Regions from separate parts of the Salinicola sp. MIT1003 genome, predicted to be linked through region 1. Evidence: predicted binding sites of a transcription regulator. Region 1 holds the regulator's gene; the other holds the start of a gene.
The links. The regulator FliA, encoded in region 1, starts transcription of late flagellar genes. The targets are predictions, from matches to a motif close to CTAAAGTTNNNNNNNNNNCNGCCGATA.

Region 1 (5,686 bases):
GGGATGTGCGCTCATCGTGACCTCTTTGATACTGGTTATCCTGATCGATGTTCCCTATCAGCTCTGGAGTCACAGCAAGAAGCTGCGCATGAGCCGCGAGGACATTCGCCAGGAACACAAGGAGAGCGAAGGCGACCCGCACGTCAAGGGCCGCATACGTTCCCAGCAGCAGGCCATGGCGAGACGGCGGATGATGAGCAAGGTACCGACCGCCGACGTGATCGTGACCAACCCGACGCACTATGCCGTGGCGCTGAGCTACCAGCAGGATTCCATGTCCGCTCCTCGGGTCGTCGCCAAGGGGGCCGATCACGTCGCTGCCAGGATCAGGGAACTGGGCGACGAAAATCGCATACCAAGGCTGGAGGCGCCGCCGCTGGCACGCGCCCTGTATCATCACGTCGATCTGGAACAGGAGATTCCCGGCGACCTCTATACGGCGGTTGCCGAAGTCCTGGCCTGGGCATTCCGTCTCAAACAGGTCGAAACCGACGGTGGCGATATACCGCCAACCCCCCGCGACCTGCCCGTGCCGCCAGAGCTCGACGAAGCGGCGTCAGATTCATCCAAGGAGAGTGAATGAACGCGCTCACCCAGTGGTTCGGTCAGCGCAAATGGCCGGCAGAAACGCAATACAAGGTGCTCGCGGGCCCTGTACTGATCATCATGATCCTGAGCATGATGATCCTGCCGTTACCGCCATTCGCGCTCGACCTCTTCTTCACCTTCAATATCGCACTGTCGATCATGGTGCTGCTGGTCAGCATGTTCACGGAAAAGCCGCTGGATTTCGCGGCGTTCCCGGCGGTTCTGCTGTTCTCGACGCTGCTGCGACTGTCGCTGAACGTGGCATCCACCCGGGTGGTGCTGATGGAAGGGCACGAGGGGGGCGATGCCGCGGGCAAGGTGATCGAGGCCTTTGGCGAGTTCCTGATCGGCGGCAACTTCGCCGTCGGCCTGGTGGTGTTTCTGATTCTGGTGGTGATCAACTTCATGGTCATCACCAAGGGTGCCGGGCGAATCGCCGAGGTGGGCGCGCGCTTCACCCTGGATTCCATGCCCGGCAAGCAGATGGCGATCGATGCCGACCTCAATGCCGGTCTGATCGGCGAGGAAGAGGCTCGCAGGCGGCGTACCGAGATCAATCAGGAGTCGGAGTTCTACGGCTCCATGGACGGTGCCAGCAAGTTCGTCCGCGGCGATGCCATGGCGGGCCTGCTGATCATGGTGATCAACCTGATCGGCGGGTTGATGATCGGCGTGGCGCAGCATGGCCTGCCATTCGGCGAAGCCGTGAAGACCTATACCCTGCTGACCGTGGGCGACGGCCTGGTCGCCCAGATTCCGGCGCTGGTGATATCGACGGCGGCGGGCGTCACGGTATCGCGCGTCAATACCGATCAGGACGTCGGGCAGCAGCTGTTGAGTCAGCTGTTCAACAACCCGCGGGTCATGTTCCTCGCGGCTGGCGTCATGGGGCTGCTCGGTCTGATCCCTGGCATGCCGAACGTGGTCTTCCTGCTGTTTGCCGTGATCCTGGGATCGCTGGGCTGGTGGATGTCCCGACGCGAGCAGGTCAAGGCCGTGCGCGCGGTGGAAGAAAAGGCACCGCCGGCAGTGCAGGAAACGCCGGAGGCGAGCTGGGACGACGTGCAACTGGTCGATACCCTGGGCCTGGAAGTGGGGCACCGCCTGATCCCGCTGGTAGACCAGCGCCAGCAGGGAGAACTGCTGGGACGCATCAAGAGCGTGCGCAAGAAGTTCGCCCAGGATGTCGGCTTCCTGCCGTCGGTCGTCCATATTCGCGACAATCTCGAACTCAGCCCCAACACCTACGTGATCACCCTGAAAGGCGTGGAAGTCGGTCGTGCAGAGGCATTTCCGGGCAAGTGGCTGGCAATCGACCCGGGCCAGGTTTCCGGAACGCTGGACGGCACCAAGACCCAAGACCCTGCATTTGGCCTGACCGCCTACTGGATCGATACGGCGCAACGGGAACGGGCCCAGATCTACGGCTATACCGTGGTGGACGCGAGCACCGTGATCGCCACGCATCTCAATCATCTGCTGCATGAAAACGCCGGTGACATGCTGGGACGCGCCGAGGTTCAGCAGCTTCTGGACAAGGTGGCGGAGCAGCAGAAGTCGCTGGTGGAAGACGTCGTGCCCAAGCTGCTGGCGCTGACGACGTTGCAACGCATCCTGCAGAACCTGCTTGCCGAAGACGTCCCGATCCGCGACATGCACACGATTCTCGATGTGCTGGCGGAGTACGCGCCGCAGCAGTCGGATGCCAATGAATTGACCGCGCTGGTGCGTGTTGCGCTGGGCCGGGCGATCACCCAGCAGTGGTTCCCGGGACGCGAGCCGATGCATGTGATGGGGCTGGAGCCGCGGCTGGAGCAGGTCCTGGCGCAAGCGCTCAACAACGGTGGGGCGCTCGAACCGGGGCTGGCCGAAACACTGATGCAGCAGACCGCCGCCGCGGTGGAGAGACAGCAGAACCGTGACGAACCGACCGTGCTGGTCGTTCAACACGGCCTGCGGGCGCTGCTGGCGCGTTTCCTGCGTCGCCAGATCAAGTCTCTGGTCGTGCTTTCCCAGGCTGAAATTCCCGACGATCGCAACTTGCGAGTCACGACGACCATCGGGGCGCCGTCGTCATGACGGTCGGTATTCGACCGGTGAGGAAGAGAGCGCTATCTGCGGTGTCGACGGTGGCGTTGCTGCTGCGAACGTCTTCCCTGGTGCCGAGAATGCGCGCAATGATCATTCGCATGCTAGGCGGGGCGATTGCCATGGGACGGCCGGTCGTCATAGGTACGGTTGCCATGGGTACGGTCGTCATAAGTACGATCGCGCCGGCTTCGGCGGCCCAGAGCACCTGGGTAGGCCAACTGCCGCGCCAGACGGTCGTGGTGTCGGAGCGACCCCTGGAAAGTGCGCCGATCACGCTGCCGTCATCGGCGGAGCAGGCCGAGATCGCGGCCGTTCGTTGGGTATTCGAGACCGATGCGCCCGCGCCGACGTTGAAGACCTGGCTCTGCCATGGCCAGCTCTGTCTACCGCTGGTTCGATCGCGAGGCGAAACGCAGCGCTTTGCGGGGCGGGCCGCGTCCCTTCCGTTCCGGCTGCGTTTCCTGTGGCCACCGGGAAAGCATGCCAGTGGCGATCGGGTGATCACCGGCGGGCAACTGATCGTCGACTATCGCCAGTGAGGCTGACAAACAGCCGAAATAGCCACTGGAAAACAGGCAGTTTGCCGCCTTGGCTTGGCGTCCGCGCGGCATAATGGGTATAGGTCATGCCCCCATGACCGTAAGGTGTTTTGCACGAGGCCATTCGATGTATACCGCACAGGGCAAAATCGATCAGCACGCATTGATTGAGCAGTACATGCCGATGGTGAGACGCCACGCGCTCTCCCTCCAGGTGCGTCTACCCGCCAGCGTGGAACTCGATGATCTCGTTCAGGCCGGCATGCTGGGCCTGCTGGACGCCATGGGGCGCTACGACAATTCACACGGCGCGAGCTTCTCGACCTATGCCAATCAGCGCATTCGCGGCGCGATGATCGATGAGCTGCGTAGTCGTGACTGGATGCCGCGCAGCGTGCGGCGAAACGCCCGGGCGCTGGATCAGGCCGTGCGCCGGCTAGAGCAGCAGTTGGGGCGGGCGCCGGATGAACGCGAGATCGCCCAGGAGATGGGCATATCCCGGGATGACTATCATCAATTGCTGATCGATGCCAACAACGGTTTTCTGCTGACGTACGACGAGAGCGACACCGAAAATGGCGTCGCCACGGTCGCGGAAGGCAGTCTGCCATCGCCGCTGGAGGCACTGCTCGATGCGGACAACCGTACCAAAGTGATGGCGGCGATCGATGCCTTGCCGGAACGGGAAAAGCTGTTACTGGGGCTCTATTACCAGGAAGAGCTCAACCTGAAGGAAATCGGCGCCGTGCTCGGCGTCAGCGAATCCCGCGTCTGCCAATTGCACAGCCAGGCGGTAACGCGTCTGCGAAGCCGTCTGAACCACTGAACGCCTGAATCACTGATCGCCTGAGCCACGGATCATCTGATTCCCTGATCGACGTCCGGCTCCCGGCCGAAGCCGGAATCTCTGCCCACCCGCAAACACGCAAACATTCGATGGCACCCGAGCGCCTATCGAGCCCGGCATGGCGACTTTGTCTGACTACATTGCCATGCAGGTTCGATAGGCGCTCTGTCGTTGGGCGCTGCTCTGTCGTTGGGCGCTGCTCAATCGTTGACTGGCGACGTCGTCGAGACTGCGCGGATATCGGCGGCGATCTGCCGCGCCACATCGTTCCACACGGCACCGAGAGTGCGCACCAGGGCAGGATAGCCGTCGTCGCTCAAGGGTTGCGTGACCTCGAAGTGACGCTGCGCCACCAGGTCGTTGCCCTCGTGAAGCTGCCATTCCCCCGATGCCACGGCCTGACCGTCATAGCGGCCCTGGAACTGGTCGACACTGAGCGTCAGTCGTTGCGCACCCGCTTCGCTGCGGGCGGTGTTCAGGACCACGACATTCGGCAGATCCGCCGCCAGCGATTGCCGCAGACGGCGTGTCAACTGCTGCCCCAGCGACTCGGCCCACAGGTTCTGGTTGGCCGCGTTGAGTTCGATATCGCTGGTCTGCATGACGATCCCTTCCTGGTCGAGGTAGCTGGCCACCTCGACAGGACCGACCGCCAGCGCGGGCGCTTGCAACGAAGGCTCACCCGTCTGCTGCGGACTGTCGGTCTTCGGCAGGGTATATCGATTGGTCGGCGTCGATTGGGCAGCACAGCCGGCGATCGCCATAGTGGCGATCGTCAGCAGGGCGGTGGCGCCAACTCGGCGCCAGCGAGACAGGGACGACTTCATCATTGGGGAGCCCTCGGCACGGGATCGGTTTGGACTTCACGGTCGAAAATCAGCGCGTTGGGTTTTTCGCTCAAGGTCTTGGCGACCGGCTGCAGATCCCGCATCAGCACCTCCAGCTGCTTGAGCGTGTCATTCAACTGACGATACCCCGAAGAACCGGCAGAGAAACCATTCAGCGTATTCTGGAGTTCTTCCAGCGTGTCATTGAGACTGCCTGGCAACTGCTGCGTCGCGGGATCGGAGACGATGGCATTGACCGATTCGGCGATCTGACGCACTTGCTCGAGCGTCTGCTGGGAGGTCTGCATGGTCTCGTCCAGGCGATCGAGAATCGGTTCGACCTGCAGCTCGTTGAGCTTGTCGAGCAGATTGGAAACCTTCTGCTCGATCTGTGCGAAGCCGCCGGAAATGGTCGGGAACACCGGCTTGCCGTCGAACGTCATCGCCTCGTAGGGAGGCGCGTCGTCGCTGAAGTTGAGATCGACAAACAGCGCGCCCGTCAGCAGGTTGCCCGCCTTGAGCGTGGCGCGCAGACCGTACTCCTTGAACATGGTCTCGAAGCGGTTCCGAACCTCCTGGTCGTCGATATCCGTATTGATATCCTCGTTGCTTTCCAGGCGCTGCGGTTCGATACGAATCAATACCGGAATCGCGAACTGGGTCAACGAATCGGGTTGGGGCGCGGTGAAGTGCCAGGGCACGCTGACCACGGTACCCACCCGGACGCCACGATATTCGACGGGCGCGCCGCGGCTGAGCCCACGAACGGTATCGTCGACCAGCAATACGTATTC
Region 2 (5,686 bases), on a different contig from region 1:
TTCGGACTGGGTACGGATCGAGTTGGTGTTGGCCTGGTAGTTGCGCTGCGCAATGATCAGGTTGACCAGTTCCTGCGTCAGATCGACGTTGGAGGCCTCCAACGTTTCGGACTCGATCGAGCCCAGCGTGCCGGTACCTGCAATGCCCAGCAGTTCGTTACCGGAAGCCGCCGTCGCCGCGAACAGGTTGTCGCCGGAAGGCGTCAAACCTTCGGGGTTACGGAAGGTGGCAAGGGCAATCTGGCCCAGATCGACGGTCTTCTCGTTGGAATAGTTACCGACGATGGTGCCGTCGTCAGCGAAGCTGATGCCGACCAGTGCGCCGGCGGCATAGCCATCCTGCGCCAGGCTCTTGACAGTGGAGTCACCGGCGAACTGCGTGCTGCCCGCCATGTTGAAAGTGGCGTTGATCTCCTCGACACCAGTGCCTAGCTCATTGGCGGTGAACGTCAGATCGGGCCAGGTGACCGGATTGGCCGTTGTCGCTTCGCCGTTAATGGTTGCGAGCTTGCCGGAATTGTCGAAAGTCAGCCGCAACGGTGCTTCTGCTGTCGCCGGGTCAGCTACAGATCCGAGGCTATCTGCGGTCAGTACACCATCGAGCGCCGTGCGAGCAACCCAAGTATTTTCACCGGTCTTCTGGAAATAGAGCGTTGCGTTATGCTGCGCGCCCTGGGAATCGTAGACGGTGAAGCTGGTCGAGTAGTTGTAGGCGATGGAGGTCTGATTAGTCGTATCCTCGCCGTTCTTCGCAGTCAGGTCGTTGTAGAGCGTTGCCGTCGAGGTGTCGTCGGCGACCGTGGCGCCATCCAGGTTGAGCAGGATGTTGATACCGGTGCCGGTGGCGCCCGTCGCGCTGGCCGGCATGTCGGCCGCCGGGATGTTGAGCACGCCCGGCTGGCCACCGGTAACGACGCCGGAGTTGACATCGGTGGCATCGGCCAGCCCGTAACCCATCAGCCGCGCGCCCTGGGCGTTCTCCAGGTAGCCGTCCGCGGTCATCGTCAACTGGCCGTTACGCGAGTAGCCCACCTGGCCTTCCTGCTGGAAGCGCAGGAAGCCGTCACCGGCGATGGCGATATCCAGGTTGCGCCCGGTGGCTTCCAGGCTGCCGCTGCTGAAGTCCTGCAGAATGCCGGAAACCCGGGTACCCAGGCCGACGGCGCTGTTGGCGAAGACGTCGGAGAACTGCACCGAGCCGCTCTTGAAGCCTTTGGTCTGCGAGTTGGAAATGTTGTTGCCGATGACATCCAGCTGCTGGGAAGCGGCGTTGACGCCGCTCAATGCCTGTGAAAAGCCCATGATTCATCCCCTACGTTTATCGGTTGCGTACGCTCAAGCGGTTTCGTGTCGTCAATGCTTTTGCTCAGAGAATCTGACGCACTTCCGAGAGCGCCACGGGATCCCGAGCAGGTCCCAAGTCCAGTTGCGGTCCATTGGCACCCTGGATCACGCCATTGACCAGGGCGTAATTCAGGGCTGCCGGTGCGTATGTCTCGTCTCCCACCGTCGCCGTCAGGGAGGCGGTATAGGTACTGTCGGTGGAGGCCTTGGAACCATCGGCCAACTGACCATCCCAGTTGAAGCTGTGCACGCCGGCCTCGAGCGGACCGGTAGAGAAGCTGTCGATGATCTCGCCGCTGGGACCGCGAATATCGATCTGCAGATCCTCGACGGCGCTGTCCAGATTCACGCCGATCGGCGTCGCGACAACACCTCCCGTGTCATCGGTCGCCCCCACCAGAACCTCGTTGCCCGGCACCATGACGCCCTGCCCGATCAACGCCGTCGCCTGCAGGGCCTGCCCCGCATCGATCTGGTCGTTGATTCTGGTAAGGCTGTCATTGAGCTTTTCGATACCACTGACGGTACTGATCTGCGCCAGTTGCGCGGTCATGTCCGAGTTTTCCATCGGACTGGTCGGGTCCTGATTCTTCAGTTGGGTAACCAGCAGCGTCATGAAGCGATCATTGAGCTCGCTGCCGGATTCCATTCCCGTAGTGGCACTGCTGGCGGCCGTGTCATTGATATTGGCTAGCGTACTGCTACCGATCACCGGACTGGACATGACATCTCCTTGATGTGGCCCGACACCGATCAGCCTTCGCCGATGGTGAGAGTTTTGGTCATCAGCGTCTTGGCGGTATTCATGACCTCGACGTTGGCTTGGTAAGAGCGGGAGGCTGCGATCATGTCGACCATCTCGTTGACCGGGTCGACATTGGGCATCTGCACGTAGCCCTGCTCGTCCGCCAGCGGATGCCCGGGGCGGTACTCCATGCGCATCGGTGTGACGTCGTCCTCGACCACGCCGGTGACGCGAACGCCGCCCGTGCCGCCGCCCTGCTGGCTCAGCGCCTGGAACATGACCTGCCTGGCGTGGTAGGGCTCTCCGTCCGGCCCGGCGACGCTATCGGCATTGGCGAGGTTGCTCGCGGTAACGTTCATGCGCTGCGAATTGGCCGACAGCGCCGAACCGGAAATATCGAATACACTGAACATGGACATCGTGTTACTCCGGCTGCATGGCTTTCTTCAGCCCCTGGATCTTGCGACTGACGAAAGTGACGTCCGCCTGATAGCGGAGCGAGTTGTCGGCAAAGGCCGAGCGCTCCCGATCCATATCGACCGTATTGCCATCGAGGCTCGGCTGATCGGGAATGCGGTAGAGCAGATCCTGAACGCCCGTTCCGCCTGACGCCTGCGCCGGAATGTGCCGAGCGGATGTCCGCGCCAGCGACAAGCCGCCGGAGCCTTCGCTCCGCCCCTGCTCCATGACCCGATCCAGTTCCGCGCGGAAATCGAAATCCCGCGCCTTGAAATTGGGCGTATCGGCATTGGCGATGTTGTTGGCCAGTACCTGCTGACGCTCTGCGCGCAGATTGATGGCCTCCTGCTGGAAGCGCAGCGCGTTATCCAACTTGTCGAACATGCCGTGCACCTCGGATGGCGTTCGCTGGAAAATTGACAGGATGGAGAATAGCGGCGGGCGGCACGATTCAAACCCGTAAACAGACCGTCAATTGCGCGCCATTTTCATCAATGCTCGATGACGGGCACGCTTACAATCGCTCTCCAATGTGGGGGATTGCGTCCACCGGCACGCTGTGCCGGGACGCGCTTGGTCCTGGATCCGTGACCTGGCTCCGTGACATGGACCCAGCCCCGAGAACAGCCCCACGAGATCCGCGAACAGCCCGAGACCCGTGATATGCGTGCCGATCCGACAGAAGCGTTCCCGCGTACCCGGTTGAAACATCGACCGTCTCGACGGCTCGTGCTCCGAGCCGGCGCCGCCACGCTGATGGCGCTGCTTTTCGCGCTATCGTTGCTGCCGCTTCCTTCGATCGCCCGCGCGGAACCGGCGGGTGAATCCTCCGAGGCCGTCGTCGCCAGCGTGCGGCAGTTCCTCAAGGAGCGCACTGCCCCTCTCGGCGACCAGGTGACGATCGATATTCGGGAAAGCGGTGTCGACCTCGGCGACTGCTCGACACCGCAGCCGTTTCTGCCGCGCCCCGGCGTGCCTCAAGGCCGGGTTACGGTAGGCGTTCATTGCGGCAGCGACGGCAGCCGGACACGCTATCTGCAGGCCACGGTTTCGGCGACGGTCCGCCATCTGGTGGCACTCCAGTCGATTGATCCGGGTCAACGGATCGATGCGACGATGCTGGGTTGGCAGGAGGCGGACATTTCCCGCCTGCGCCGTGGCTACCTCAATGACCTCGACCAGGCGGTCGGCAGGGTTGCCACGCGACGCATCCCGACGGGCGCGACGCTGACCGATAACATGATCAGAAAGCCGTGGATGGTGAAACGCGGTGATACGGTCGTACTGACCGCCGTGGGCCAGGGGTTTCGCATCAGCCGCAGCGTCGAGGCGCTGGATAACGGCGAATTAGGCAGTACCATCCGCCTCAAGACGGAGGATGATCAGATTCTACAGGGGAGAGTGACGGGTCAGGATCGGCTGCGCGTCGACCTGTGAGCGGGCCAGATAACTTTTTTAACAAATCTCTGCTCGAATCTCGTTCAGCTTCCGCTGGTCTTGCCGATAACGTAAGCAAGTACGTGATTGTGCATCCAGCCATGAGGTAATGACCTTGAAAATCGATCAAACACAACCGCTGACTCGCCCGACCCAAAGTGAGGCCGCTGAGCAGCGCAAAAGTGCGGAGTCGCTGGAAGCTGCCAAGACGACGGCCGGCTCCAGGACAACGTTGAGCCAGATCCCGAGGGGCGACGAGAGCGGAGATATCGATACTGCCCGTGTCAACGATATCCGCCAGGCGATCTCCGAAGGCCGGCTCGAACTCGATACCAGCAAGATCGCGGACGGTCTGGTCCAGAGCGTTCGCAATATGTTGGGTGAATAATCCCTGACTTCAGGTCCAGTTTCAGGAATTCTGCATGACGCCAGCTGAATTGATTGCCGAACAACATGCCTTGTTGGAAAGGCTCGCGGAAACACTCGATGCGGAGGCCGGCTGTCTCGGCGCCGGCAGGGCCGACGGGGAACGCCTCGGTGAACTGGCAGCGCTGAAGCAACAGCAGTTGAATGACCTCGATCAAATCGAGAATCTCCGGCGAGAGCATCAGCAATCGCAAGGATTCGGCATGGGAAGCCGCGGTGCGGAGCAGTTTGCCCAGTCACTGGACAGGCAGGAAACCTGGCAGCGGATTCGAGAACTGGCAGAGCGGGTCCGTCGGACCAATCGCCTCAATGGCCATATCATCTCCACACGGCTGGAGCACAATCAACAGGCCATCGATTTTCTGAATCGTGCCATCGGGGGCAGCGTCTACGGCCCCAAGGGCGAGTCGCGCCACAACGGCTTCGGCGGCATCAGCTCCAAGGCTTGAGGTTCGAGAGCCGCTAAATGCGAAACCCTCCGCCGTTGTATCTCGGCGGAGGGTTTTGTTTTAACCAAGCGCATGAAAAAGCGCCCAAGCGCATGAAAAAAGGAAAAGGCGCTTAGTCTTCCGTCCTGACGACCCAGGACTCGACGGTATCGCTGCCGTGTTCGTCTTTCCAAGCCTTCAAGGTCTTGTGATTGCCGCCACGTGTCTCGACGACTTCCCCGGTGTTGGGGTTCTTGTAAATCTTGAGCTTGCGCTTGCGTCGGCCACCGGTCGATCCGGTCTGCGCAGCAGCGGGCTGAGCGTTGTCAGCTTTCGGGTTCAACAATTCAATGACGTCACGCGTCGTCTTGCCATACTCCGCCATCAGAGCTTCGAGCTTCTCCTTGAACTCGAGCTCGGACTTCAGACGTTGATCACCCTCCATTCGCTTCAGCTCTTCTTCAAGCTGCTTCAGGAGCTGTTCTTTCTTGACGTAATCGCTAAGTAGAGACATTCGTTGGTCCGTTGCGGGTAGGTTTAAGCGTGTGAATTATTGCGGATATTTAAAAACTTTCAAGTCTTAGCGAGAGGTTTTTTAAAGCGCAGGGATTACCAGTATTTATTTAACTCCCGGCTCGTTAATGACTTAGCGTAATATCGACCTTCCGGCCTCGCAAAGTTGGCGTTTCTTTTATCGGTTGCCGATCCCGCTATTTACGTCATCTCCATCCCGCTTTGCAAGGGGAAAACGCCCCCGATAAAACCACCGCTATCGTGGAATCCGAACGGCGTTATCAGGACGCACGGAATCTAAAAATTACCGACCAGCAAATGGTTATCTGTCGGG

Region 2: a site for FliA is predicted at 4,028-4,054, ahead of flgM (flagellar biosynthesis anti-sigma factor FlgM). Genes of this name have one in related genera too.

The regions. Positions count from the first base shown of each region.
Region 1 covers NZ_MCAP01000004.1:88,259-93,944, forward strand. Annotated here, with positions in the region: gene flhB (flagellar biosynthesis protein FlhB) at 1-583, shown strand, start outside; gene flhA (flagellar biosynthesis protein FlhA) at 580-2,667, shown strand; gene BC443_RS02215 (flagellar protein FlhE) at 2,757-3,218, shown strand; gene BC443_RS02220 (RNA polymerase sigma factor FliA) at 3,346-4,044, shown strand; gene BC443_RS02225 (ABC-type transport auxiliary lipoprotein family protein) at 4,266-4,895, opposite strand; gene pqiB (intermembrane transport protein PqiB) at 4,892-5,686, opposite strand, start outside.
Region 2 covers NZ_MCAP01000012.1:83,450-89,135, forward strand. Annotated here, with positions in the region: gene flgE (flagellar hook protein FlgE) at 1-1,302, opposite strand, end outside; gene BC443_RS07685 (flagellar hook assembly protein FlgD) at 1,367-2,068, opposite strand; gene flgC (flagellar basal body rod protein FlgC) at 2,098-2,508, opposite strand; gene flgB (flagellar basal body rod protein FlgB) at 2,513-2,932, opposite strand; gene flgA (flagellar basal body P-ring formation chaperone FlgA) at 3,149-3,985, shown strand; gene flgM (flagellar biosynthesis anti-sigma factor FlgM) at 4,101-4,373, shown strand; gene BC443_RS07710 (flagellar protein FlgN) at 4,408-4,860, shown strand; gene BC443_RS07715 (histone-like nucleoid-structuring protein, MvaT/MvaU family) at 4,973-5,353, opposite strand; partial or broken gene BC443_RS19070 (IS481 family transposase) at 5,675-5,686, opposite strand, start outside.